DNA from 3 places in the Pantoea sp. GABEPS69 genome. Region 3 is predicted to be linked to each of the others. Evidence: predicted binding sites of a transcription regulator. Region 3 holds the regulator's gene; each other region holds the start of a gene.
What was found. The regulator CRP, encoded in region 3, controls carbon source genes, mostly activating them, when cyclic AMP is high. The targets are predictions, from matches to a motif close to ATGTGANNNNNNTCACAT.
Positions count from the first base shown of each region.

Region 1 (9,634 bases), 1.1 Mb from region 3:
AGCCTTTCGCCGCCGGAATGCCCTTCTCGCCAGCCTGGCACTGCGCTGGGCCGCCTCGCTCCAGGGCGCACAGCTCGACGGCCGTTTTGTATGGCACCATGGTTTGCAGCATGTCGGTGAGCGCCGCGCGCTGCAGGTAGTTTTGATAGGCTGGTAAGCCGATAGCGCTGAGGATCGCGACGATCCCCACCACAATCATCAGCTCGACCAGGGTAAAGCCCTGTTGATTGGTCATTGCATCGCCTCTCTCATGAATAAGAGAGGGCAGAGTAGAAAAGCATGGGCGCTAAACCCAGCGGCGGATTTCCAGACCGGAAAAAGGCGCGCAGTAAAAGGGCTGGATTGCAGCGCGGAGAACCACGAAGCGGAAGCGGGCGCGCAAAAAAGGCCGTGCACGGCGGCACGGCGCAGGGAAGTTACAGGCTGGTGAAGCGCATTGAGAGATCGAGCGCGCGCACGTGCTTGGTGAGCGCGCCGACGGAGACGTAGTCGACGCCGGTCTGGGCAATCTGCGGCAGCGTCGCTTCCGTTACGTTGCCGGAGACCTCAAGCTGCGCGCGTCCCTGCGCGCGCGCCACGGCGTCGCGCATCGCGTCGAGGGTGAAGTTATCCAGCATAATGATGTCGGCGCCTGCCGCCAGCGCCTGATCCAGCTCCTCCAGCGACTCCACTTCAACTTCTACCGGCACGTCCGGGTGCAGCCAGAACGCTTTCTCTACTGCCTGGCGAATCGACCCGCTGGCGATAATATGGTTTTCCTTGATGAGGAAGGCGTCCGAGAGGCCCAGGCGATGGTTCGCGCCGCCGCCGCACAGCACCGCATATTTCAGCGCGGTGCGCAGGCCCGGCAGGGTTTTGCGCGTGTCCAGCAGCTGCGTGTTGCTGCCTTCCAGTAGCTGCACATAGCGTCGGGTTTCGGTCGCCACGCCAGACAGCGTCTGGACGAAGTTCAGGGCGGTGCGTTCGGCGGTCAGCAGCAGGCGAGAAGGGCCGCTCAGGGTAAACAGCGTCTGATCGGGCGCCAGGCTGTCGCCATCTTCGACCTGCCAGCTCAGCGTCGCATGGCCGCCAAGCTGATTAAACACCTCTTCCACCCAGCGTTTACCACAGAAAACTCCCGCCTCGCGCGTGATGACCCGCGCCTGCGCCTGGCTCTCTTCGGGAAGCAGCTGGGCGGTGATATCGCGGTCGGCGTCGATCTCGCCGCCTAAATCCTCCTGCAAAGCGCGCGCGACCGTGGCTGGAATGTCCTGTTCGATGCGGGCGATCAGCGTCTGGCGACGGCTATCGGCATTATAACGGCGGGTTGGCATAGCGATTTCGCTCCTGATGACCTGAACAAAGAGGAAGCCACAATAGATCGAAACGACGCTTTTCACCAGCCGAAGCCGAACTTTTGTTTAGTATACTTAACTTGAATGCAGCGGGGCAGGGCCGCCGCACCTTTAGGCTGCAAAAAGTTATCGTAAATCATGCTATTCTCAGCCGGACTCTGCTAAGGAAAAACCAGCATGAAACTGGAACAGGGCTGGCTGACCGACATTCGTCAGGTGCCGTCGCCGCATTTTAATCAACGTCCCAACGACGAGGTTCCCTCGCTGTTGGTGATCCACAACATCAGCCTGCCGCCGGGCGAATTCGGCGGGCCGTGGATCGATCGGCTGTTTACCGGCACCTTGCCGCCCGACGCCCACCCCTATTTTGCCGATATCGCCCACCTGCAGGTCGCCGCGCACTGCCTGATTCGTCGCGACGGCGAAATCGTGCAGTATGTCTCTTTCGATCATCGCGCCTGGCACGCCGGGGTTTCTTGCTATCAGGGCCGCGAAAACTGCAACGACTTTTCCATCGGCATCGAGCTGGAAGGCACCGACTATCTGCCTTACACCGATGCGCAGTACCAGGCGCTGGCCGCCGTTACGCAGCTCCTGCTGCAGCACTATCCTTTGACGCCCTCGCGCATTACCGGACACAGCGATATCGCCCCGACGCGCAAGACCGATCCGGGGCCGGCTTTTGACTGGGAGCAGTATCAGCAGCTGTTGGCGCAGACTTCTTTTTGATTTTCGCGGAGTGGGTATGACGTTGTTTTCCTTGTTACTGGTTTTAGGTTGGGAACGCCTGTTTAAGCTGGGCGAGCACTGGCAGCTCGATCACCGGCTGGAGCCTATTTTTCGCCGCCGCCGCCGTTTTTCGCTGCTGCGCACGCTCGGCATGACCCTGCTGGCGATGGCGCTGACGGCGCTGGCGATCTGGAGCGTAAAAGGGCTGCTGTTCGGCATCGCGCAGCTGCTGTTCTGGATCCTGATCGGGCTGCTCTGCATCGGCGCCGGATCGGCGCGCCTGCACTATCACGCCTATTTAAAAGCGGCGAGCCATGATGATGTCGCGGCGCATCAGGCGATGGCGGCCGAGTTGACGCTGATCCACGGCGTGCCGGTGGAGTGCAGCGAGCGAGAGTTCCTGCGCGAGCTGCAAAACGCGCTGATCTGGATTAACTTCCGCTTCTACCTGGCGCCGATGTTCTGGTTTGTGGCGGGCGGCCCCTACGGGCCGGTGCTGCTGGTGGGCTACGCCTTCCTGCGCGCCTGGCAGAGCTGGCTGGCGAAGCATCAGTCGCCGCTGGAGCGCGCGCAGTCAGGCGTCGACGGCCTGCTGCACGTTATCGACTGGATCCCGGCGCGGCTGGCCGGCGTTGCCTATGCGCTGCTGGGGCACGGCGAAAAGGCGCTGCCCGCCTGGTTCGCTGCGCTGACTGACCGTCACCGTTCGCAATATCAGGTGCTGACCAGCCTGGCGCAGTTTTCGCTGGAGCGCGATCCGCACCTGGACAAGGTCGAAACCCCGCGCATTGCGGTGGCGCTGGCGAAGCGCATCTCGCTGGTGCTGGTGGTGGTGGTCGCGCTGCTCACCATCTACGGCACGCTGGTATAATCCGCAGGCGGCACGCCGAAATCGGGCGTGCCGTCGTCGCGCCAGACAAAACTTTTCAGCCGCGTATGACGATTGGGATCCCACAGCGGATCCCCTTCGATTTCCGTGTAGTTGCGGGCGTGATAGACCAGCACATCCTCGCCGTTTTCATCCTGAGTAAAGCAGTTGTGGCCCGGACCGTACTGGTGGTTATCCCAGTTAGAGGTAAAGACCGGCCGCGCCGACTTGCGCCAGTTAGCGGCATCCAGCAGATCCTGCTCAATGCCGATCGACAGCAGCCCCATGCAGTAATTTTCGTCGGTGGCGCTCGCGGAATAGGTGACGAACAGCCGATTGCCGTGCTGGATCACCGCCGGTCCTTCATTGACGCTAAACCCAGCGCACTCCCACTCATATTCCGGTCGGCTCAGCATCGTCGGCGCGCCTTTCAGCGTCCAGGGGTTAAGCAGCTCCGCCAGATAGAGGTTGGAGTTGCCGGGGATGGCCGGATCCTTCTGCGCCCACAGATACCAGTTTTTGCCCTGATGCACGAAGTGCGTGGCGTCCAGCGCAAAGGTATCGAACTGACTAAACACCCGGCGCGGCGCCTGCCAGCGTCCGCTAAGCGGATCGGCGTCGTCGCATACCAGCGCGTACATGCGATGCTGAAACAACCCATCTTTAATGTCGCGCGTCGGCGCGGCGGCGAAATAGATCACCCACTGTTCGTCGATGCGGTGCAGCTCCGGCGCCCAGATCAGCTCGCTGCAGGGGCCGCTCTCCGGCTTGCGCCAGACCACGACCGGTTCGGCATGGCGCAGATCGAGCAGCGTGCTGGCGCGACGCAGCTCTAGCCGATCATAGGCGGGCACAGAAGCGATAAAGTAGTAGTGCTGCTCATGGCGCAGGATAAAGGGATCGGCCCGCTGTTCAATAAAGGGATTCGGCCAGGGTGTGCTCATTTCGCTTCTCCGGGTTGGGTGACGGCGCCGTCGCGCTGACGAATGTCATGCAGTTCGCGGAAGTTGGCGCGGCGCAGTGCGAGATCGTTCTGAATCGTGCACATGAGCGCGCGGTCGACCTTCAGCAGGCGCACGACGCCTGCGGTAATCAGGTAGCCTACGCCCGGGATAACGGTGAACAGCAGCATAATGCCGTTTACCGCCTGCGAAGATTGCTGTTTCGCGCCCGCGTCGTAGCCGTAAATCGAGAGTAAAAAGCCGACCATCGCGCCCGCGACCGCCAGGCCGACCTTGAGGAAAAACAGGTTGCCGGAGAAGCTGATGCCGGTGATGCGCTTGCCGGTTTTCCACTCGCCATAGTCGTCGACGTCGGCCATTAGCGACCAGTGCAGCGGCGACGGGATTTGATGCAGCACGTTCAGCAGGAAGTAGGCGACGACCACGGCGACGGTGGCGTGCGGATCGATCCAGTAAAAGCCGCAGGAGAAGAAGGCCAGCGCGATATTGGTCCAGAAAAAGACTTTCAGCTTGCACCAGCGGTCGGTGAGCAGCTTCGCCAGGGTGCTGCCGATCATCATGCCTACGACGCCCAGGCTAATAAACAGCGTGGCGAAGTGAGTCGTCTGGCCCATCACCCAGGTCACGTAGTACATGGTGGCGGCCATACGGATAAAGCCGGGGCAGACGTTGCAGAAGGTGAGCAGCAGAATGCGCACCCACTGGTCGTTTTTCCACACGTCGCGCAGATCGCTTTTCAACGCGTCATGGGTCGGTACTGCCGGGCGAATACGTTCGCGCACCGTGGCGAAACAGAACAGAAACATCCCCAGCCCAATCAGCGCCAGCACGCTCATCGCCAGCTGATAGCCGCGCGCCTTGTCGTCGCCGCCGAACCACTCCGCCATCGGCAGCAGCGACAGAGAGAGGATCAGCGTCGCAATGCCGACCATGACAAAGCGATAGGACTGGCAGGAGACGCGCTCGCCGGGATCGCTGGTGATCACGCCGCCCAGCGAACAGTAGGGGATATTGATGGCGGTGTAGGTCAGAGACATCAGAAAGTAGGTGACGAAGGCCCAGATCACCTTGTTTTCGTAGCTCCAGTCCGGCGTGGTGAACATCAGCACGCTAAAGAGCACATAGGGCACCGAGATCCATAGCAGCCAGGGACGGAAGCGGCCCCAACGGCTCTGGGTACGATCGGCGATGGCGCCCATAATCGGGTCAGTAATCGCATCCAGCACGCGCACCGAGAGCAAGAGCGTTCCTACCAGCGCAGGCGCCAGGCCAAAAACATCGGTGTAGAAATAGTTAAGAAACAGCATGATGGCGCCGCCAATCATATTACAGCCGGCATCGCCCATGCCGTAACCCAGCTTTTCGCGAAAAGAGAGGGCGGAATCCTTCATGGTAGTTATCCTGCGCATTGGGTATGAGCAGAGGATTATCGTTGCTATATCAGCGGGATGGCTGGCAACAAATAGTCGGTAAGATGGACAAATCAGGCGCGGCGGGAAAAGTGTGAGCTGGATCGAAAGGGAAAAGGCCCGCCGACGCAGGTCGGCGGGCTTAAGCGTCAGGCGCGCTGCACCTTGTTTTTGATGGCGTAGCCGATGGCCAGGATCACCAGCCAGACCGGGATCAGCCAGACCGATATCGCCATGCCCGGCGTCATCAGCATAATCACCAGAATGCCGGCCAGAAACGCCAGGCAGAGCCAGTTGCCGAACGGATAGAGCAGCGCCTTAAAGCGCGTCGTCACGCCCTGCTGATCTTTCTTACGGCGGAACTTCAGGTGAGCAAGGCTAATCATCGCCCAGTTGATCACCAGCGCGGAAACCACCAGCGACATCAGCAGGCCGAAGGCTTCGCCCGGCATCAGATAGTTAATCAGCACGCAGAGCGCGGTCGCCACGGCCGAGACCAGAATAGTGGCCACCGGCACGCCGCGACGGTCGACTTTCAGCAGCGCTTTCGGTGCGTTGCCCTGCTGCGCCAGGCCGAACAGCATGCGGCTGTTGCAGTAGACGCAGCTGTTGTAGACCGACAGCGCGGCGGTCAGGATCACCACGTTCAGCGCGTTCGCCACCAGCGCATCGCCCAGCTCATGGAAGATCAGCACGAAGGGGCTGGTGTCTGCGGTAACGCGCGTCCAGGGCATCAGCGACAGCAGCACGGCCAGCGAGCCGATATAGAAAATCAGGATGCGATAGATCACCTGATTGGTGGCTTTAGGGATGCTCTGCTCGGGATTATCGGCTTCCGCGGCGGTGATGCCGACCAGTTCCAGGCCGCCGAAGGAGAACATAATAATGGCCATCATCATTACCAGCCCGCTGAAGCCGTGCGGCAAGAAGCCGCCCTGCGCCCAGAGGTTGCTGACGCTGGCCTGTGGGCCGCCGGTGCCGCTGAGCAGCAGCCAGCCGCCGAACAGGATCATGCCGATCACCGCGACCACTTTAACGATAGAGAACCAGAACTCCATCTCGCCATAGACTTTTACGTTGGTCAGGTTAATGGCGTTGATCAACATGAAGAAGACGGCGGCGGTAATCCAGGTCGGAATATCGGGCCACCAGAACTGAACGTATTTGCCGACGGCGGTCAGCTCGGCCATGGCCACCAGCACATAGAGCACCCAGTAGTTCCAGCCCGACGCGAAGCCGGCGAAGTTGCCCCAGTATTTGTAGGCGAAGTGGCTGAAGCTGCCGGCGACCGGCTCCTCGACCACCATCTCTCCCAGCTGTCGCATAATCAAAAAGGCGATAAAGCCGGCGATGGCGTAGCCCAAAATAACGCCTGGACCGGCCGCCTGGATCACCGATGCGCTGCCCAGAAACAGGCCGGTGCCCACCGCGCCGCCCAGCGCGATAAGCTGAATATGACGGTTTTTCAGCCCGCGCTTCAGCGTATCGCCATGCTGTTGTTCCATACGAACCTCATGTTGTTTTAATTCTTCTGTTGCAGCGCGCGATGGCTGTCAGGAAGTGGTTACAATAACGTACTGATTTATTTACGGTATCAGGCGCCTTCTCTGTAAGCGGATGCTACCCTGGCGACAAGAATAGTGATATGCGGTGCGCTTTGCACCTGCTTTCTCTTTTCGTGCTGAGACTTGACTGAAAAAGCATCGTCGCCATCACACTGCCGCCTGCGCCTGTTCTGCCATGAATTGTTCCCAAAGACGAATAAGGTTGTCTTATGGTAAGCGAGAACATCGCCCTTAACGCAGTGTAAGGTTTGGTAAAAGTAGCGAGATTTAACATCTCCCGCGGCGCGCCATTTCTGTTTTTCCCGCGGCAACTTAAGGCTGCGCACCGCCCTCCAGCACAAGGAATGTGACCGGCGTCATATAGACACAAGGTGAATACTTTGTTACTTTACGGCCAACTTTTTGGAATTGGTATTACCAATTTACTCCGGACGACGGCTTGATAAGAAGGGAAGATGGCTTACAGTAAGATTCGCCAACCCAAGCTCTCAGATGCCATTGAGCAGCAGCTGGAATCGCTGATTATGGAAGGGACGCTGCGTCCTGGCGAGAAGCTGTTGCCTGAGCGCGAACTCGCCAAACAATTTGATGTCTCACGTCCATCCCTTCGCGAAGCCATACAGCGTCTGGAAGCGAAAGGTCTGTTGCTGCGCCGTCAGGGCGGCGGCACTTTCGTCCAGCAGAATCTCTGGCAAAGCCTGAGCGATCCGCTCGTCAGCCTGCTTACTAAGCATCCGGAATCTCAGTTTGATTTACTGGAAACGCGCCATGCGCTGGAAGGGATTGCGGCGTACTACGCGGCGCTGCGCGGCACGGAAGAGGATATTGAGCGTATCCGCCACTGCCACGTGCAGATACAGCAGGCTCAGGATAGCGGCGATCTCGACGCCGAGGCGGATGCGGTGATGCAGTATCAGATCGCTGTCACAGAAGCCGCCCATAATGTGGTGCTGCTGCATTTGCTGCGTTCGATGGGCCCTATGCTGGAACAAAACGTTCGACAGAATTTTGAATTGCTCTACTCGCGCCGGGAAATGCTGGCGAAAGTGAGCGGTCACCGCGCCAGTATTTTCGAGGCGATTGTGGCTCGCGAGCCGGAACAGGCGCGCGAAGCCTCGCATCGTCACCTGGCGTTCATAGAGGAAATCTTGCTGGACAGAAGTCGGGAGCAGACTCGTCGTGAACGCTCCCTGCGTCGTTTACAGCAACGTAAGGAATAACGCGCGACACAGAACGCGCGGATATCAACGACGGGCCTGTCTCCTTGTGCTTTGGCGAGCCACACAAGCAGAACACATGGAGACAGGCTCCTGACAATTCAACGTATTAGACACAGATAAGGAATACCCCCCATGTCAGAACGTTTACAGAATGACGTGGATCCGATCGAAACTCGTGACTGGCTACAGGCGATCGAATCGGTCATCCGTGAAGAAGGTGTTGAGCGTGCGCAGTATCTAATCGATCAGGTGCTGAGCGCAGCCCGCAAAGGCGGCGTTAAAGTGGCGGCAGGCGGTAATGCCGTTAGCAACTATATCAACTCTATCGCCGTTGAAGACGAGCCGGAGTATCCGGGCAACACGTCTCTGGAGCGTCGTATCCGTTCCGCAATTCGCTGGAACGCCATCGTATCGGTACTGCGCGCCTCGAAGAAAGATCTGGAGCTGGGCGGCCATCTCTCCTCATTCCAGTCTTCCGCGACCATCTATGAAGTGTGCTTTAACCACTTCTTCCGCGCGCGCAGCGACAAAGACGGCGGCGATCTGGTTTACTTCCAGGGTCATATCTCGCCGGGCATCTACTCACGCGCCTTCCTTGAAGGTCGTCTGACCGAAGAGCAGATGAACAACTTCCGTCAGGAGGTGCACGGCAACGGCCTCTCATCTTATCCGCACCCGAAACTGATGCCGGACTTCTGGCAGTTCCCGACCGTTTCCATGGGTCTGGGTCCGTTGAACGCCATCTACCAGGCGAAGTTCCTGAAATATCTGGAGCACCGCGGCCTGAAGGACACCTCTAACCAGACCGTTTACGCCTTCCTCGGCGACGGCGAGATGGACGAGCCGGAATCCAAAGGGGCGATCACCATCGCGACCCGCGAGAAGCTGGACAACCTGGTGTTCATCATCAACTGTAACCTGCAGCGTCTGGACGGTCCGGTTACCGGCAACGGCAAGATCATTAACGAACTGGAAGGCATCTTCGCGGGCGCCGGCTGGAACGTCATCAAAGTGATCTGGGGCGGTCGCTGGGACGAGCTGCTGAAGAAAGACACCAGCGGCAAGCTGATTCAGCTGATGAACGAAACCGTCGACGGCGACTATCAGACCTTTAAATCCCGCGACGGCGCCTACGTGCGCGAACACTTCTTCGGTAAATACCCGGAGACGGCGGAGCTGGTTAAAGACTGGTCAGACGAAGAGATCTTCGCCCTGAACCGCGGCGGCCACGATCCGAAGAAAATCTACGCGGCACTGAAGAAAGCGCAGGAGACCAAAGGTCAGCCGACGCTGATTCTGGCGCATACCATTAAAGGTTATGGTATGGGCGACACCGCGGAAGGTAAGAACATCGCGCACCAGGTCAAGAAGATGAACATGGATGGCGTTCGCTACATCCGCGATCGCTTCAATGTGCCGGTTGCCGACGAAAAAATCGAAGAGCTGCCGTACGTCACCTTCGAAAAAGGCTCGGAAGAGTACAACTACCTGCACGGCCAGCGCGAGAAGCTGGGCGGCTACCTGCCGACCCGTCAGGCGCAGTTCAC
Region 1 covers NZ_CP118618.1:3,357,512-3,367,145, reverse strand. Annotated here, with positions in the region: gene ppdD (prepilin peptidase-dependent pilin) at 1-235, opposite strand, end outside; gene nadC (carboxylating nicotinate-nucleotide diphosphorylase) at 417-1,313, opposite strand; gene ampD (1,6-anhydro-N-acetylmuramyl-L-alanine amidase AmpD) at 1,512-2,063, shown strand; gene ampE (beta-lactamase regulator AmpE) at 2,080-2,934, shown strand; gene PVE98_RS16445 (family 43 glycosylhydrolase) at 2,916-3,875, opposite strand; gene PVE98_RS16440 (glycoside-pentoside-hexuronide (GPH):cation symporter) at 3,872-5,284, opposite strand; gene aroP (aromatic amino acid transporter AroP) at 5,452-6,807, opposite strand; gene pdhR (pyruvate dehydrogenase complex transcriptional repressor PdhR) at 7,323-8,087, shown strand; gene aceE (pyruvate dehydrogenase (acetyl-transferring), homodimeric type) at 8,220-9,634, shown strand, end outside.
Region 1: a site for CRP is predicted at 5,395-5,412, ahead of PVE98_RS16440 (glycoside-pentoside-hexuronide (GPH):cation symporter). Genes of this name have one in related genera too.

Region 2 (9,634 bases), 190 kb from region 3:
ACATGATGTTGCGTAAATGCACGAAAGCAGTGCATGGCATGGAGAGAGGCGGAAATCGCCTTATTTTATAAAGATATGATTTTAAAAGATTATTCTAAAAAAGATCGATAAAGAATTTTTCACGACGAAGTGCTTTTCAGCCGATTCTGTAAAAGTAATGTTACATTTTTGTGAGTCCTGTCTGCCCGCGCCAGGGCAATAGCCGCAGCGGCGGGCACGGCATCATGAGCGAAACCAGCGGCGATAGATAAAACGGATCGCATAGAACTCCACTACGCCCAACAGCAGGAACCAGACGCAGAAGATCAGGGTGTAGAGCTGGTTGATATCCTGCAGGTGCAGGCGCTGAGTCAGGCTTCTGGCCATCGTCAGACCAAAATTGGGCGCGGGCAGCAGCAGCGCAGAGAGAAAGCCGAGCAGCAAGATGCCGCCGGGGATAATCAGAGATTCAAAAGGGTTTTTCATTAGCAGGTTCCGCATTAATCAGCGCGGCCATTTTCCGGCAATCTCCGCCAGGGTTCAATCCCCGCAGCGGCCGCCTGCCTGAACGGCGCATTAAGCCTTAAGAAAAGGCTTAAGTACCATTAACTTAGCGGCAAAAGATAGCGAACGATAAAAGTTATAGCCTTTGCTATACTTAAACCCATGATTTTCTTGTCTTTTTATCAGGCATGATGCGTGGTAGACTGCGCGCACTTTTACCAGACTGAACCTTTATTGCGGCAAAAAGCGGGCGTCTGAACGCATTTTACCCTGACACTAGCCATTATGACTTTTATCGCAACTCTGATCCTTGCCTTCGGTATGTCGATGGACGCCTTTGCCGCTGCGCTGAGCAAAGGCGCGGCGCTGCATCGTCCCGGATTCAAAGAGGCGCTGCGCACCGGCCTGATTTTTGGCGCGATTGAAGCTCTGACGCCGCTGATCGGCTGGGCTGCCGGTCTTGCCGCCAGCCGCTATGTCATGGCCTGGGATCACTGGGTCGCCTTTTTCCTGCTGTCGTTTCTCGGCGGGCGCATGATGATGGAAGGTTTTCGCCAGACGGCGACGGCAGAGCCGTGTGAAGCGCCGCAGCGTCACGGCTTTATGGTGCTGGCGGCCACGGCAGTTGCGACCAGCCTGGATGCCATGGCGGTCGGGGTGGGGCTGGCTTTCCTGCAGGTTAATATTATCGCCACCGCGCTGACCATCGGCATGGCGACCACCATCATGGCGACTACCGGCGTGCTGGTGGGACGTTTAGTCGGACCGGTGCTGGGCAAATGGGCGGAAGTGCTTGGCGGCGTAGTGCTAATTTCGATTGGCTGCACCATCCTCATCCAGCATCTCAACCTCTTCTCATAAAGCCGCCAACAGCAAATTAATGCTGTTTTTGTGATCTGGTTCAAAATTTATTGCCTGAAAAATGCACGGAAGTTATACTTTCGCTGCATTTCTTCAACAAATTTTGAATCAGGTACTCTATGAAACGCTTAGTGAAATATGTTTTCCGCGCTTATGTCGAAACCTTCAAATATGTCCCGCCAGGCGCGATGTACTAATTATTTACGCTTTATACCGTCTCAGGCAATCACGGCAGCCAGCGTGCCGTGATGCCCTCAAGCCATAGCTTTTTCTTTCTCTCTCTACGCCTCTTTTCCTCTATAAAGCGTCAATTCAGTCGCTATCATAAGCGCAGCTTTTAGCTATAGCCGCAGGTTATAGCCAGCAGCTAAACAAGCATTCGTCCCGCTTTCCCTGGCGTGAAATAGTTCGTTTCAGACCCTCAACCCTGTCTGAAAGAGAACGCATCATGCTTATCCCGCAACCCTATCTGCTATTTCTCGGCGACGTCACCGATCCGCTGGCTGCTAAAACCGCGCGCGGCATTCAGGTATGGCGGCCCGAACAGTGCGTTGGCGAAATTCGTTTGCCGGGCTGTACCGTTTCCCTTGGCCTTGAAGAGCTGGACATCGCTACGGCCAGGGCGCGCGGCGCGAAAACGCTGGTGCTTGGCACCGCTAACGCGGGCGGCTATCTGCCTCAGCACTGGCTGGAAAGCGTTATCGCCGCCATCAAAGCAGGCATGAACGTGGCGAGCGGCCTGCATCATCGTCTGGCAGACGAGCCAGAGCTGGTGGCGCTGGCGGAGACGCACGGCGTCGAACTGTTCGATATCCGTCATATGCGGCCGAAACTTAATGTCGGCAGCGGCAAAAAGCGCAGCGGAAAACGGGTGTTAACCGTCGGAACCGACTGCTCGGTCGGCAAAATGTACACGTCGCTGGCGCTGGAAGCCGCGATGCGCGCGCAGGGCATGAAGGCGGACTTTCGCGCCACCGGCCAGACCGGCATCCTGGTTGCTGGCGAAGGTATCGCTATCGACGCTGTCATCGCCGATTTTATCGCCGGCGCCGCGGAGGCGTTATCGCCAGCCAACGACGACGATCACTGGGATATCGTCGAAGGACAGGGCTCGCTGTTTCATCCCTCCTATGCAGGCGTCAGCATGGGGTTAATCCACGGCGCGCAGCCGCACTGGCTGGTGATGTGCCATGAGATGGGGCGTCCTCATATGCGTCATTTGCCCCATCAGCCGATGGTGGGGCTGGCGGACTGTGTGGAAGCCAATCTGCGCGCGGCGCAGGTTACCAGCGACAACCCGCAGCTAGCCGGTTTCGCTATTAATACCTCTAACTTCAGCGAAGAAGAAGCGCGCGACTATTGCACGCAGCTCAGCGAAACCTTCGGCGTGCCGGCGACGGATCCGGTGCGTTTCGGCATTGATGCGATCGCTACGCTGTTAAAAGAGCGAGGCTAAGATGCGCCGCATGCTGACTGAACTCCTCACGCTGCCGCTGGCCCGGCCTTTCGCCATCGCGCGCGGCACCCGCACCGCCGTGGCGGTGATCCGCGTCACTCTGGAGCAGGACGGCTTTATCGGTCACGGCGAATGCACGCCGACGCCGCGTTACAACGAGTCCGTCGAGAGCGTCCACGCCCAGCTTAACGCGATGAAAGAGGCGATCGAAGCGGGTCTCAGCCGCCAGGCGCTGCAAACGGAACTCAACGCAGGGGCGGCGCGTAACGCGCTCGATTGCGCCCTGTGGCGGCTGGACGCCGCGCGGGCGAAAAAGACGTTATGGCAGCAGGCCGCGCTGAGCGCGCCGCCGTCAGTCGTCACCGCTGAAACCCTCAGTCTCGAAAGCGTAGAGAAGATGGCTGATGCGGCGCAGGACGCGGTGTCACGCGGCGCGCTGCTCCTCAAGATCAAGCTTGACCGCGAAGCGATTGTGGAAAAAGTCGCGGCTATCCGCGCCGTCGCGCCTGACGCTACTTTGATCGTCGACGCCAACGAAGCCTGGAGCGGGCTGGATCTGCCGCCGCTGTTTGCCGCGCTGCTGCCTTATCGCATCGCAATGATCGAACAACCGTTGCCGGCGGGCGCAGATGCCGTCTTGCAGCATATCGCCCATCCCATTCCGCTTTGCGCTGACGAAAGCTGCCACACGCGCAGCGATATCGCCGCGCTGCGCGATCGCTACGAGATGATCAACATCAAGCTCGATAAATGCGGCGGCCTGACGGAGGCGCTGGCGATGGTCGACGAGGCGAAAAAGCAGGGCATGCGGCTGATGGTGGGCTGCATGCTCGGTTCTTCGCTGGCGATGGAAGCGGCGCTGCTGGTCACGCCGCAGGCAGAGCATGTCGATCTGGATGGCCCCATCTGGCTGGCGGCGGACAGTTCGCCTTTCCTTTCCTATTCACAAGGCCGCATCTGGCTGTAAACGCATATGGAGCAACGATGACGGATACTTCTCGCCTGACTGACGCCGCCAGCGTTGCCGGGTCGGACGGCGCGCCGGTGCTGGCGATAGAGCATCTCAGCGTCAGCTTTCGCGGACGCAGCGGCGCGCATCAGGCGCTGCACGACGTCTCTTTCGCCATCCAGCCGGGCGAAATCGTCGCGGTGGTCGGCGAGAGCGGGTCGGGAAAATCGGTGACCTCGCTGGCGGTTATGGGGCTGCTGTCCGCCTCGGCGCGCATTGACGGCGGCGCGATCCGCTTTCGCGACCGCACGGGCGAAACGCGCGATCTCAGCCGGCTTAGCGCGGAGCAGCGGCGCAGGCTGCGCGGACGCGAGATGGCGATGATTTTTCAGGAGCCGATGACTTCGCTCAACCCGGTGCTGCGCGTGGGCGATCAGCTCACCGAAGCGCTGCGCGACCATCAGCTCTGCTCCGGCGCCGACGCGCAGGCCCGCGCGCGGTCGCTGCTACGTCAGGTGCGCATCGCCGACGTCGATCGGGTGATGAGAAGCTTTCCGCACTCGCTCTCCGGCGGCATGCGCCAGCGCGTAATGATTGCGCAGGCGCTGGCGTGCGACCCGCAATTGCTGATTGCAGACGAACCGACCACCGCGCTCGACGTCACGGTACAGGCGCGCATTCTGCATATTTTGCGCGAGCTGCAGCGAGAAAAAGGAATGGCGGTGCTGTTCATCACGCATGACATGGGCGTCGTCGCCGAAGTGGCGGATCGGGTGGTGGTGATGTATCGCGGCAACGTCGTCGAGCAGGGACCGGTAGAGGCAATCTTCGCCGCGCCGCAGCATGACTATACCCGCGCGCTGCTGGCGGCGGTGCCGAAACCCGGGGAGATGCGCGACCAGCGCTGGCCGCAGCGTTTTCCGCTGCTGCACGGCGACGCGCCAGCCGAGGAGGCGCACATCACCGCGCGTTACGAAGAGAAACCGCTGCTCGACGTGCGCGGGCTGACCGTGCGCTTTCCCGTGCGCAGCGGCATTTTCTCCGCGCTGACGCATCGCGTGCATGCGGTCGAGCAGATCGACTTCGCCCTCTGGCCGGGAGAAACCCTGGCGATCGTCGGCGAAAGCGGCTGCGGCAAATCGACCACCGGCCGCGCCCTGATGCGACTGGTCGACGGCGACGCCGACAGCATTCTGTTTGCCGGCCGCGAAATCGCCAGCCTGAAAGAAGCACAGTTTCAGCCGCTGCGGCGTGAAATCCAGATGGTGTTTCAGGATCCCTACGCGTCGCTCAACCCTCGCCTGACCGTGGGCTTCACCATTGCGGAGCCGCTGCTGCTGCACGGCCTGGTGCGCTCGCTCGACGAAGCGACGCCGCAGGTTGAAGCATTATTAAAGAGCGTCGGCCTGCTGCCGGAACACGCGCGCCGCTATCCTCATGAGTTCTCCGGCGGCCAGCGGCAGCGTATCGCCATCGCCCGCGCCATGGCGCTCAAACCCAAAATTATTATTGCCGATGAAGCGGTCTCCGCGCTCGACGTGTCGGTTCAGGCGCAGGTCATCAACCTGATGATGGATTTGCAGCGGCAGATTGGCGTCGCCTGGATTTTTATCTCCCATGACATGGCGGTAGTAGAGCGCGTCGCCAACCGCGTGGCGGTGATGTACCTCGGCCAGATTGTCGAAATCGGCCCGCGGCAGTCGCTGTTTAATCAACCGCAGCATCCCTACACGCAGCGCCTGCTGGCCTCGGTGCCAGTAGTCGATCCGCGTCATCGTCCAGCGCGTCGTTTCGACGACGGGGAGATCCCGTCGCCTGTGCGCAGCGTAAAAGAGAGGGTGAGCAAACACCGTTATCGCCAGGTCGCGCCCGATCACTGGGTAGCCGAAGAGCATTAATTGCGTCTAGTCATTTCTACCAGGAGCCTTTATGAAGCCATTTTTCCGCCGCACTTCTCTCGCCCTCGGTTTAACAGCGTGTCTGGCCAGCGTCGCGCAGGCGCAGGATCTGCGTATTTCAATGTACGCCGATATCACCGGACTCGACCCGCATGATACCTCCGATAACATCAGCTATTCGGTGCAGAGCGGGATCTTTGAGCGCCTGTTTCAGTTCGACGCCAAAATGACCCTGACGCCCTGGCTGGCGACGGGCTATACCAGCAACGACGACGCCACCCAGTTCACGCTGACCCTGCGCGACGGCGTGACCTTTCAGGACGGTACGCCCTTTGACGCCGACGCGGTGAAGGCTAACCTCGATCGACTCGCCGACCAGAAAAAAGGCCTGAAGCGCAATAGCCTTTACCGCATGATCAAAAGCGTCACCGTGCTGGCGCCCAATAAAGTGCAAATCGACCTCAGCGAATCCTTCGGCGCCTTTATCAACACCCTGGCGCACCCGTCGGCGGTGATGTGGAGCCCGACGGTGCTGAAAGCCTTTCCCGACGAGGCGCAGCTGCGTCTGCATCCGGTCGGCACCGGGCCGTTTACCTTTGTGGAGTGGCAGCCTGGCAAGGCGGTGACGCTGACGAAATTCAACGGCTACTGGAACAAGGGCTGGCCGAAGGTGGATCGCGTGATCTTCTCGCCAAGCCCGGAAGACGCCACGCGGGTTGCGGCGCTGAAGGCGGGCCAGGTGGACGCGATCTATCCGCTGCCGTCCGATCTTATCGGCGCGGTACAGAGCGACAGCAAACTGGCGATCCAGCGCGATCCCAGCATCTATCTCTACTACATGGCGATCAACACTCAGCACAAGCCGCTAGCGGATACGCGCGTACGTCAGGCGATCAACTACGCCATCAACCGCGAGCTGTGGCTGAAAGTCGGGTTTGCCGGGATGGGTACGCCCGCCACCTCGGCGATCCCTGTCGGGGTGCAGTTCTATCAAAAACAGAGCGCGCCGAACTATCGCTACGCGCCGGAGGAGGCGAAAGCCCTGCTCGCGGCGGCGGGCTACCCGAACGGCCTCGATCTCAAGCTCTGGTGCACCAATGCCACCGCCAGCGTCCGCGCCGCGCAGTTCCTTAAGGCGCAGCTGGCGACCGTCGGCATTCGCGTCACCGTGACGCCGATGGATTCCGGCACGCGCAACGCCAGGCTGTGGGGCGTAAAGGATCCGAAACAGGCCGAGTACGATCTCTACTACGGCGGCTGGTCTACCTCGACCGGCGATGCCGACTGGGCGCTGCGTCCGCTGTTCGCCAGCGAATCCTGGGTGCCGACCTCATACAACGTCTCCTACTACAGCAATCCGGCGGTGGATAAGGCGATCGCCGGCGGTCTGGCGACCGCCGAACCGGCGAAACGCGCGGCCGCCTACGCCGACGCGCAGACGCTGCTGTGGAAAGAGGCGCCTGTCGCTTATCTCGGCACGCCGGACAATCTGGTCGGCAAAACGGCGAAACTGAGCGGCGTGTCGATGCTGCCGGACGGCAATCTGCTCTTTAATCAGGCCGCTTTTAAATAACGCCGAACGGCACTGCAAAAAAGGAAGGTTATGTTCGCATACATCCTGCGTCGGCTGCTGGAGATGGTTCCGGTATTGCTGGTGGTTTCGCTGCTGGTCTTCGGCTTTATCAAGCTGCTGCCCGGCGATCCGGCGCGTATCTACGCCGGACCTGACGCGCCAATAGAGGCGGTTGAGGCGGCGCGTCAGCATCTCGGCCTGAACGATCCGCTGCCGCAGCAGTACGTAAACTGGCTGGGCGGTATCCTGCGCGGCGATTTAGGCGTCACCTACCGCACCCAGCAGCCGGTGCTGGAGGTGATTCGCAAAGGCTTTATGCCGACGCTGTGGCTGGCGCTGGCGGGATTCGTCTGGTCCGTGGCGCTGGGACTGGCGCTGGGCGTCACGGCGGCGCTACGGCGCGGCGGCTGGCTGGACTGGACGCTGATGAGCGCCGCGGTCGGCGGCATTTCGATGCCGGCATTCTGGCTTGGGCTGCTGTTGATCCAGTTCGTCGCCATGCCGTTCGGCCTCTTCTCGGTCAGCGGCTTTAACCAGCCTGCCGATATCATCCTGCCCGCCATTACGCTTGGTTCGTCGGTCGCGGCGGTAATGGCGCGCTTTACCCGCTCGGCATTTCTTGAGGTGGCGCAGGAAGATTATGTGCGCACCGCGCGCGCCAAAGGGCTGCGGGCTGCGCGCGTCACCTGGAAACATGTGATGCGCAACGCGCTGATTCCGGTGATCACCATGCTGGGCCTGCAGTTCGGGTTTCTGCTTGGCGGCTCAATCGTGGTGGAAAGCGTCTTCAACTGGCCGGGACTGGGCTGGCTGCTGATTGAATCGATCAAGGCGCAGGACCAGCCGGTGATTCAGGCGCTGGTGATGCTGTTCGTATTTGAATTTATCGTAATCAACCTGCTGGTGGACCTGCTCTATGCAGTGGTCAATCCGGCAATTCGTCTCAGTCAGGGGGGCAAATGAGCCAGCAGACGCTAACCACCGTCGACAGCGAAGCGATCCGTTCGCCGTGGCGCGACTTCCTGCACGCTTTTGCGCGCAATCCGCTGGCGCTGGCGTCGGGCGGTTTCGTGCTGTTGCTGGTGCTGATCGCGCTCTTCGCGCCCTGGCTGGCGCCCTGGAACCCTATGGAGCCGGACTGGACGGCGCTCTCTATGCCGCCGTCAGGCGCGCACTGGATGGGCACGGACGAGCTCGGGCGCGACGTGCTGAGCCGGATTATCTACGGCGCGCGTATTTCGCTCTACGTCGGTATTGTGTCGGTAACGCTCGGCATGCTGGCGGGCATCGTGCTTGGTCTGCTGGCGGGCTACTATGGGCGCTGGGTCGATATGCTGATTATGCGCGGCTCCGACGTGCTCTTCGCCTTTCCCGGCATGCTGCTGGCGATTGCGGTGGTGGCGATACTGGGTCCCGGTCTCAACAACGTGATCATCGCGGTGGCGGTGTTCAGCGTGCCGGTTTTCGCGCGCATCGTACGCGCCTCGACGCTGTCGTTAAAACAGGCCGCTTATGTCGAAGCGGTGCGCTGCGTCGGCGCGCCGGACCGGGTGATCCTGCTACGGCACATTCTTCCCGGCACGCTGCCGAACGTGATCGTCTACTTCACCATGCGCATCGGCACCAGCATCCTCACCGCCGCCGGCCTGAGCTTCATCGGCCTCGGCCCGGAGCCCGACGTGCCGGAATGGGGCAATATCCTCGCCATGAGCCGCAGCATGATGATGGCGGGGCTGTGGCACGTCAGCGTTTTTCCCGGCCTGGCGATTTTTATGACGGTGCTGGCGTTCAACCTGTTAGGCGATGCGCTACGCGACACGCTGGACCCTAAACTCAAGAGCTAAAGATGGACTTTAACCAACAACAATGTGCGCTGTTGCTGCAGCGCTGGCGCGCCACGCGCCGCCTTGGGCAGCCGCGCGGCGTCTGTGGTCCGACTAATCGCATCAGCGACGTGCCCGGCGTGCGCGTCGGGCACTACACGCTGGACTGCGACGAGCGGCAAACCGGCGTGACGGCGGTGGTGCCGCCGGGAGAGAACCTTTTCGCCCAGCCGCTGCCGTGCGGCGCGGCGGTCTTTAACGGTTTTGCGAAGCCGGTCGGGCTGGTGCAGGTCACCGAGCTGGGCGTGCTGCAGACGCCGATTCTGCTCAGCAATACGCTGGCGGTCGGCACGCTATTCACCACTCTGGCGCGCGCGGCGATCCGCGTCAACCCGGAGCTGGGACGCGCGCTGCCCACGGTCAACCCGCTGGCGCTGGAGTGCAATGACGGCTGGCTCAACGATATTCAGGCGATGGCGGTGACCGAAGCGATGGCGCAGGCCGCTCTCGACGACGCCGACGCCGACTTCACGCGCGGCAGCGTCGGCGCAGGACGCGGCATGAGCTGCTTCAGCCTGAAAGGCGGCATCG
Region 2 covers NZ_CP118618.1:112,063-121,696, forward strand. Annotated here, with positions in the region: gene PVE98_RS00505 (DUF1158 domain-containing protein) at 223-465, opposite strand; gene mntP (manganese efflux pump MntP) at 769-1,344, shown strand; gene azuC (stress response protein AzuC) at 1,464-1,541, shown strand; gene dgcN (N-acetyltransferase DgcN) at 1,793-2,800, shown strand; gene dgcA (N-acetyl-D-Glu racemase DgcA) at 2,802-3,767, shown strand; gene PVE98_RS00530 (ABC transporter ATP-binding protein) at 3,785-5,647, shown strand; gene PVE98_RS00535 (glutathione ABC transporter substrate-binding protein) at 5,679-7,220, shown strand; gene PVE98_RS00540 (ABC transporter permease) at 7,251-8,183, shown strand; gene PVE98_RS00545 (ABC transporter permease subunit) at 8,180-9,064, shown strand; gene PVE98_RS00550 (P1 family peptidase) at 9,067-9,634, shown strand, end outside.
Region 2: a site for CRP is predicted at 1,373-1,390, ahead of azuC (stress response protein AzuC). Genes of this name have one in related genera too.

Region 3 (9,634 bases):
TGCCGACCATATAGGCGGTCCAGAAGTTGCCGACCAGCTGGCCCGCGCTGGCGATATCCATGCCCATGGTTTTGGTGGCGTACTCCGGCACCCAGGAGATAAAGCCGAGCTGGCCGAGGATGTAGCAGAGCGCGGCCACGGCGAGAAACAGCACGCCGACGCCCCATTTCTCTTTCTCCACCGTCGGGCTGTTTTCCGGCTTGCGCAGCACCGGAAACTCAACGCACAGCGTCAGAACGAAAATGGCGACGTAGATAATCCCGATGCAGACGTAGACCCAGTACCACGGCAGCGCGCGCGCCAGCAGGATACCGGCCAGCACTGGAAACAGCGTGCCGGCCATGCTGAAGAAGGAGTCGGTGAACAGCAGGCGCGAACCGCGCTGACGGCCTTCATACAGATGGGTAATCAGGAAGGTGCCGATCGACATAGTGATGCCGCTGACGACGCCCAGCACAAACATGCAGAGCGAGAAGACGGAGAGATCGCGGCTGGTCATCAGGCCCAGCACTGCCAGCACCATCAGAATAAAGCCGAAAATCAGCTGGCGCTTCAGCGGCACGATAACCATCAGCCAGGCGTTCAGGAACACCGAGACCAGAATGCCGGCGTTCAGGAAGGTAAAGGTATTTCCCATGCTCTCAATCGGCAGCTGGAAATCCTTCGCGATGTCGCCCATGACCATGCCGGTGACGATCACCAGCGCGCCGGTCAGCGCGTACGAGAAAAAGCTTATCCAGGTAAGCCCGATACGATTACGATTTGTCATGTTTTGAACCTGTGGAAAACAGAGAGGGCGGCGTAAAACTGTCAGAAAGTGTAAACGGAACTGTGATCTTAATAAATAAAGACTGAAAATCAGTTTTCATATTTCATTCATAATGTGATTTATGTCACGAAAACGTTTGCGCGGTCGATTCTGCTGGCTTGAGCAACCCGTGCGTAAATAACGGTAAAACGCTGGCTCTTGTATTTTATGCTCTTTACAATCAGTGTCGTTAAAAGCTGCTCTCCAAGGTAAGGACTCATTCATGCTTAAACGTACTCTTACAGCGGCGGTCGCCCTGTTTGCGCTCTCCTCCGTTTCCGCCTCGGCGCTGGCTGCCAAAGGCGATACGCACGTCCTGTTCACCACGTCCGCCGGTAATATCGAACTCGAACTGAATAATCAAAAAGCGCCGGTTTCGGTGAAAAACTTCGTCGACTACGTTAACAGCGGTTTTTACAACAACACGATTTTTCATCGCGTGATCCCGGGCTTTATGGTGCAGGGCGGCGGTTTTACCGCTGACATGCAGCAGAAACAGACCAACGCGCCGATCAAGAACGAGGCGGACAACGGTCTGCGCAACCTGCGCGGCACCATCTCTATGGCGCGCACCGCCGATAAAGACAGCGCCACCAGCCAGTTCTTTCTTAATGTCGCCGATAACGCCTTCCTTGACCACGGCCAGCGCGACTTCGGCTATGCGGTTTTTGGTAAAATTGTGAAAGGAATGGACGTGGCCGATAAAATCGCCCAGGTCCCGACTAAAGATGTCGGACCTTATCAAAATGTGCCGGTAAAACCGGTAGTTATCCTTTCCGCCAAAGTCCTGCCCTGACCTATAGCGCCGCCATTCTCTGGCGGCCTCGCCTTGTCCGCCTCCGGCAAAGGAAAAAATTGCTCCTATACTCAGCTTCGAGAGTGTGGACAACCCTGAGCAGGAGGCGGCATGGCAAACAAACTCACCGAGAAACAGAAAAATACGCTCTGGCAGCAGCGACGCGTCGCCAGCTATCAGGCCAGCTGTCGGCTGGACGGCTTAACCCTGGCGGAGCCTGCCAGCGCTTACGAACAGGCTGACGCGGCCGAAGCGCGACTCGATTCGTTGAGGAGGCAGTATGGTGCCGAATAGCAGCGTTGCCCGCGATCCCTATCTGTGGCAGAACGACGATGTGCTGAAAAACCGTCTGGATATCCACGACGCCGCCCAGCTGCGCAAGGCGGAACTGGCGTTCAGCGCCGCGCGCCTCGCCACCCTGGAGCTGGGGCCAGCCACCATCGGTCTGCCTTTCCTGCGCCATATTCACCGCACGCTGTTCCAGGATGTCTACGCCTGGGCGGGCGAGCTGCGCACCATTGATATCTGGCGCGACGACACGCCGTTTTGCCACTTCGAGTACATCGAAAAAGAGGGCAATACGCTGATGGACGCGCTGGAAGAGGAAGAGGGACTGCGCAATCTGGAAGAGGCGGATTTCGCGGCGCGCATCGCGCACTACTACTGCGAAATCGCGATGCTGCATCCGTTCCGCGCAGGCAACGGGCGCGCCCAGCGCATCTTCTTCGAGCAGCTGGCGCTGCATGCCGGCTATTTTCTCGACTGGCAAAAGGTCGAGCCCGCGCAGTGGCGCGACGCTACTCAGGCGGGGGCGGATGGCGATCTGGCGCCGCTGGAGGCGGTGTTTGCCCGCGTCGTGAGTCGCGCCAGCCTGTAAAACGCGTAGAATAGCGGCGGTTTTCTCAGTCAGGACGGACTATGCTGCTGCTAATCGACAACTATGACTCCTTTACCTGGAATCTTTATCAGTACTTCTGCGAGCTTGGCGCGCAGGTACGCGTAGTACGCAACGACGCCATCACGCTGGAAGAGATGGCGGCGCTGCCGCTGTCGCATCTGGTGATTTCGCCGGGGCCCTGTACGCCCGACGAGTCAGGCATTTCGATGGCGGCGATCCGCCACTTTGCCGGACGCATTCCGGTGCTCGGCGTCTGCCTGGGTCACCAGGCGATCGCCCAGGCTTTCGGCGCGAAGATAGTGCGCGCCCGCCAGGCGATGCACGGTAAAACCTCCGCTATCGCCCACAACCAGCGCGGCGTGTTCCGCAACCTCAATCATCCCCTGACCGTTACGCGCTACCACTCTCTGATCGTGGCGTGGGACTCACTGCCCGACGCGTTCGAGATCACCGCCTGGAGCCTGAAAGAGGGCGAGCCGGATGAGATCATGGGCTTTCGCCACCGGGAAATAGCGCTGGAAGGGGTGCAGTTTCATCCGGAAAGCATTCTGAGCGAGCAGGGGCATCAGCTGCTGCGTAATTTTCTTGAAACCTGAAGTTATGTTTGCCTTCGGTTGATTTATTATGCATATTTTATGACTATTATTTCACTGTGGCTCAATAAATAATCAAAGGTGGTCGTCGATGGCAGCGGAGAAAATTGCGGTAACGCGGGAAACGTTCGATAACGTCATTTTGCCTGTTTATGCACCTGCGCAGTTCGTGCCGGTCAAAGGCAAGGGCAGCCGCGTCTGGGATCAGCAGGGCAAAGAGTATATCGACTTCTCCGGCGGCATCGCCGTCACGGCGCTGGGCCACTGTCATCCGGCGCTGGTCGAGGCGCTGAAAACTCAGGGCGAAACCCTGTGGCATCTGAGCAACGTCTTTACCAACGAGCCAGCGCTGCGCCTTGCCAGCAAGCTCATCGCCGCTACCTTCGCCGATCGCGTCTTCTTCGCTAACTCCGGCGCGGAAGCGAACGAGGCCGCTTTCAAGCTGGCGCGCTACTACGCCTGCCAGCGCCACAGCCCGTTCAAAAGCAAAATCATCGCCTTCCACAACGCGTTTCACGGCCGCACACTGTTTACCGTTTCCGTTGGCGGACAGCCGAAATACTCCGACGGCTTCGGGCCGAAACCGGCGGATATCGTGCACGTTCCCTTTAACGATCTCGAGGCGGTAAAAGCGGTTATCGACGACCATACCTGCGCCATCGTGGTCGAGCCGATTCAGGGCGAGGGCGGCGTGATGCCCGCGACGCCAGAGTTTATGCAGGGGCTGCGCGCACTGTGCGATAAGCATCAGGCGCTGCTGGTGCTGGACGAGGTGCAGAGCGGCATGGGACGCAGCGGCAAACTGTTCGCCTATGAGCACTACGGCGTGACGCCGGATATTCTCACTACCGCCAAAGCGCTGGGCGGCGGCTTCCCGGTCAGCGCCATGCTGACCACTCATGAAATCGCTTCAACTATGTCGCCGGGCGTACACGGCACCACCTATGGCGGCAATCCGCTCGCCTGCGCGGTCGCGGAAGCGGCGCTGGACGTGATTAATACGCCGGAGGTGCTGGAAGGCGTTCAGGCGCGTCGCGAGCAGTTCGTCGCGGCGCTGAAGGCGCTCGACGCGAAGCGGGATCTCTTCTCGGAAATCCGCGGCAAAGGACTGCTGATCGGCGCGGCGCTGAAGCCGCAGCACGCCGGTAAGGCGCGCGACATCCTTAACGCCGCAGCGGCGGAAGGGCTGATGGTGTTAGTGGCGGGCACCGACGTGATCCGTTTTGCGCCGTCGCTGGTGATTGAGCCCACCGATATCGAAGAGGGCATGGCGCGTTTCGCCCGTGCGGTAGAACGCGCGCTGACTGCCTGACTATCCTTTCCGCAAATGCCTGATTAGCCAGCGGCCATGGTGCGGCCGCTGGCTCCACGCCAGCGACGATATGGTGTGCATCACGTTAAGATGCTCCAGAATACGCTTCACATGCTGCTCCAGAATCGTCGTCGGCCCTTCATCCAGATTCTCTACGCCCGCCATCACGTTAGTTTGCGAGCCCGGCCCGTCATACTCCAGCCGCTGCTGGCAGCGCTGCAGCGCAACTTCGCACGACTGCAGATAGCGCTGCGCCAGATCCGGCGTCAGCATGGTGTGCTCGCGGGCGAGGATGGTCATGGCGTTAATATGCTCGACGATAAACTGGCTGTGCGTGACCCACAGGCGCATATCTTTCAGATACTGGGCGTTGAAGCCCGGCTCCTGCATCGCCTGATTGAGCGAGTTGAAGAGCGCGTTGTGCGCCTGATTGACCTGCATGCGCTGATAGGCCAGCTTCTTCGCCTCCTGCTCCGGCCCCAGCAGCAGCCGCAGCGCATCCTGATAGGTTTCCAGCGCGTCGTGGGCGTTTTGACGCAGCAGCCCGCTCTGCCACTGCGGCCACAGCCACAGCATGCCGCCGAAGGCGATCAGGCAGCCCATTAACGTGTCCATCAGGCGCGGCAGTAAAAACTGCGCGCCGTTCAGCGACAGCAGCTGCAGCGAGTAGACCGCCGTCACGGTAAAGCCGATCATCGACCAGCCGTAATATTTACGCGTCACCAGATAGCTCACCAGCGTCACCACCAGCATAAACAGCAGCACCAGCGATTCCGGCACCGCGAAGCGCAGCGAGGCGGCGGCGATCGCCAGGCCGACGAAGGTGCCCAGCGCCCGGTGCTGGATGCGCACCCGCGTGGCGCTGTAGCCGTTCTGGCTGACGAACATAATGGTCATCAGGATCCAGTAGGGCTTGGGAATATCGAACAGCATCGCCAGCGCGCTGCCGAACATCAGCATCACGGCGAAGCGCGCCGCGGTGCGCAGCGCGGCGGACTTTAGCGACAGATAGCTGCGCAGCGCGGGCAGCAGCGGCAGGCGGCGCTGGCGATCGGTCATCAGGTCGCGCTGGTAGAGCGGTTTTTGCGTGCGCAGTACGCGCGCGATGCGGCTGAAGTGGTAGTAGCAGAAGTGGCCCACCGGATTATCGGGATGCTGACGGGCGATCTTCTCCAGCGCGCCGAGCGGCTTCTCCATATCGAAACGACTCGGCAACTGATGGTAAAGAATGGCGTCGGCCAGCGCGCGCAGCCGCGCCGAGATGATTTTGGCGTTCCAGCGGATCACCGCTTCCGCATGGCTGCGCTCCACCAGCTTCTGCACCTCTTCCGGCTGATGCAGGCTGACGGAGATATGCTCCTGCAGGTCGAGCGCCACCTGAAACGCGCGCGTCAGCCGCTTGTGGCTGTTGTCGCGGCTGGCGGAGAGCATATGCATCTGCTGATAGCAGGTGTTGATCAGATCGACCGCTTTCTGCTGACGCGCCAGCAGCGGCGGCAGCGCCTTTTCCGGGTCGGTAAGCTGGGTCAGCAGGGTATATTTCGCGTCGCAGTAGTCCGCCAGCTCGCGGTAGATCAGGCTCAGGGTTTCGCGCATCGGCTGCTCTTTCCACAGCCAGAACCAGAACCAGTTGAAGAGTCCGTACCAGAGCGTGCCGCCGATATAGAGCAGCGGCGGCACATAGATCGGCATGCGGCCGATCAGGCTCAGGGTAAAGATGGCCGCCACCAGCGTGCCGGAGAGCAGGCGGCCGTGCAGCGGGCTGATTTCGCCGGTGACGCCCAGCAGCAGCGGCAGGGCGAAGAGCACGGCAGGCAGCGGCACCCCTTTCAGGGTTAATAGCTGGATCAGAAAGCTGCCGAGCGCGAACAGCGAGCCGCCGACGATGAGACGTTTGAAGAAGCGCTTATGGGGCGTATCCAGACCCGCGACGTTGCAGCAGGCGGGAACCAGAGAGAAGAGCAGGCCTTTTTGCAGATCGCCGAACAGCCAGCCGAGCGCCACCGGAATGCAGAGCACCAGCGTCTGCCGCAGGGCATAGTTAACTTCGGGGTGATAGATGATTCGACGCCACATCACTTCACTAAAAGCAGTAACGGCGTGACGGTGACATCACGCCGTGAGTGAGAGGAAATCAGCGGGTGCCGTAAACGACAATGGTTTTGCCGTGTGCGGAAATCAGATTCTGGTCTTCCAACATTTTCAAAATGCGGCCCACGGTTTCGCGCGAGCAACCAACGATTTGGCCAATTTCCTGACGAGTAATTTTGATTTGCATGCCGTCGGGATGCGTCATGGCGTCTGGCTGCTTCGCCAGGTTAAGCAGGGTTTGTGCAATACGTCCGGTCACGTCGAGGAAAGCTAAATTGCCCACTTTTTCCGATGTAACCTGCAGACGGCGCGCCATCTGCGAAGAGAGACGCATTAAAATATCCGGATTCACCTGGATAAGCTGACGGAATTTCTTGTAGGAAATTTCCGCTACTTCGCACGCGGTTTTCGCGCGTACCCAGGCGCTGCGCTCCTGACCTTCTTCAAACAGGCCAAGCTCGCCGATAAAATCACCCTGATTCAGGTAAGAGAGGATCATCTCTTTGCCCTCTTCATCTTTGATCAGCACCGCCACGGAACCTTTCACGATGTAGTAGAGGGTTTCAGCCTTCTCACCCTGATGAATCAGCGTACTTTTGGATGGATATTTGTGAATATGGCAATGGGACAGGAACCATTCGAGTGTAGGGTCTGTTTGCGGTTTGCCGAGAACCATTCGCTATTATCCTCTGTTGTAATCGTGCCCAAAACGCGGGGGGATTAATCCCTGCCAGGCGATGAAAGCTTCAAGCGTTTCCCCTAAAGGAGATTATTCGGGCCTTATTTTGCGCCAGGCGCTTGATGTGTCCCGTCTTCGTCCCTAACAGAACGAACTATTTTCAGCACTGTTTGTAGCACAGCTTTTGCCGACTGTCTTCTGTTGTCTCGCTTCAGCAAAGGGGGGATTACTCTGGATTGCTGTTTGCCAGGTGAACGCGTACTCTGGCGGCAAACAGGCTATTCTCGAGGTGGAAACATGCAGGCAAGAGTGAAGTGGGTCGAAAGATTAACCTTTCTCGGCGAGTCGGCGTCGGGACATCAGATCCTGATGGACGGTAACTCCGGTGATAAAGCGCCCAGTCCAATGGAGATGGTGCTGATGGCCGCGGGCGGCTGTAGCGCCATCGACGTGGTCTCTATTTTGCAAAAAGGCCGCAACGATGTGGTGGACTGCGAGGTGAAACTGACCTCGGAGCGTCGCGAAGAGGCGCCGCGCCTGTTTACCCATATCAATCTGCATTTTGTGGTGACCGGCAAGGCGCTGAGCGATAAAGCGGTGGCGCGCGCGGTGGATCTCTCGGCGGAGAAATACTGTTCGGTGGCGTTAATGCTGGGCAAAGGCGTAGAGATGACCCACAGCTATGAAGTGGTCGCGCTGTAAAAAAGCGCACCCGCGCCTGACCAGTCCTGGTCAGGCGATCTGTTTGCCTTCCATCAGCCGCTGCACCAGCGGCGCCATAATCAGCTCCATCGCCAGCCCCATCTTGCCGCCCGGCACCACCAGCGTATTGATATGCGAAATAAATGAGCCCTGCAGCATCGCCAGCAGATAGGGAAAGTCGATATGCTCCAGCCCGCGAAAGTGAATTACCACGAAGCTCTCGTCCAGCGACGGAATTTCGCGCGCGGCGAACGGGTTCGAGGTATCGACGGTCGGGACGCGCTGGAAGTTAATGTGGGTGCGTGAAAACTGCGGCGTAATGAAGTTGATGTAATCCTCCATTGAGCGCACCACCGAGTCCATCACCGCCTCGCGCGAGTGGCCGCGCTCGCCGGTGTCGCGCACCAGCTTCTGGATCCACTCCAGGTTGACGATCGGCACCACGCCCACCAGCAGATCGACTTTTTCCGCCACGTTATGCTGCTGCGTGACGACGCCGCCGTGCAGCCCTTCGTAAAACAGCACGTCGGTATTCTCCGGCAGCGGCTGCCACGGCGTAAACGTGCCCGGCACCTGGTTCCAGGGCACCGCTTCGTCGTAGGTGTGCAGATATTTGCGCGACTGGCCTTTGCCCGCATTGCCGTAGTCGATAAAGGTCTGCTCCAGCAGGCCGAAGTCGTTGGCTTCCGGGCCGAAATAGCTAACGTGGCGCCCTAAATCGCGCGCCTTGCGGATAGCCATATCCATTTCCGGCCGCGTATAGCGGTGGAAGCTGTCGCCCTCCAGCTCGGCGGCGTGCAGATTGAGCTGCTGGAAAATTTTACGAAACGCCAGGCTGGTGGTGGTGGTGCCGGCGCCGCTGGAGCCGGTTACCGCAATAATCGGGTGTCGTGCTGACATGGAAAAGCTCCCTGTGAAGTCGGGCGATGAGCATTGTTAACACGAAAAGCGCCTCGACGCATCAGCCGCGGAATTCGCTGCGCGGCATGATATTGATGGTTTCATGCAGTTCCGACCAGACCAGCACCACGTCGCCGCGCTCCAGCTGGCGGCGCACGTCGGCCACCTTTTGCGCCAGGCTGCGCTCCTGCTCGCCATAGTCGGTGCCTTCACGCAGCACAAAGGCTTCGATCAAGTTGGTAAGGGTGTCGGGATCGAGCTGTTGCCAGGGAATAATCATGATGAGAGCCACTGTGTAAGCCACTGCGGCACACGCTGCTCGAGCCACATCTGCGGTTGACGCAGCGTGCCGCCGACAAAGCCAACGTGTCCGCCATGTGGCGTGAGTTGATAGGTGGTACTGGCTGAGAGCCGATCCGGCTGCGGGATCACCTCGTCAGTCATAAAAGGATCGTCTTTCGCGTGAATGATCAGCAAGGGCTTACGCACATTTTTCAGCAGCGGCATGGCGCTGGCGCGACGGTAGTAGTCGCCCGCATCAAGAAAGCCGTGGGCGCGGGCGGTAATGGCGTCGTCGAAGTCGCGCAGGCGACGCAGCGCCATGAGCTGCGGCAGATCCACCGGCAGCGTCCCCGGCCAGGCGCGGAGCTTGCGCTCGGCGTTCTTTTTCAGCTGGTCGAGCAGATAGCGCTGATAGAAGCGCGAAAAGCCCTGTTCCAGCTTCAGGCTGCACGGCTCCAGCAGCAGCGGCGCCGAGACGATCACGCCGGCGTCGAGCGGCGCGGCGTCGCCCAGTCTGCCAAGCAGGCAGCCCAGCATATTGCCGCCGAGCGAGACGCCGACCGCAGCGGTCGG
Region 3 covers NZ_CP118618.1:300,291-309,924, forward strand. Annotated here, with positions in the region: gene tsgA (MFS transporter TsgA) at 1-769, opposite strand, end outside; gene ppiA (peptidylprolyl isomerase A) at 1,032-1,604, shown strand; gene PVE98_RS01355 (YhfG family protein) at 1,716-1,898, shown strand; gene PVE98_RS01360 (putative adenosine monophosphate-protein transferase Fic) at 1,885-2,481, shown strand; gene PVE98_RS01365 (aminodeoxychorismate synthase component II) at 2,523-3,098, shown strand; gene PVE98_RS01370 (aspartate aminotransferase family protein) at 3,187-4,407, shown strand; gene PVE98_RS01375 (YccS/YhfK family putative transporter) at 4,408-6,483, opposite strand; gene crp (cAMP-activated global transcriptional regulator CRP) at 6,542-7,174, opposite strand; gene PVE98_RS01385 (OsmC family protein) at 7,475-7,879, shown strand; gene PVE98_RS01390 (phosphoribulokinase) at 7,910-8,779, opposite strand; gene PVE98_RS01395 (YheU family protein) at 8,841-9,059, opposite strand; gene PVE98_RS01400 (hydrolase) at 9,056-9,634, opposite strand, start outside.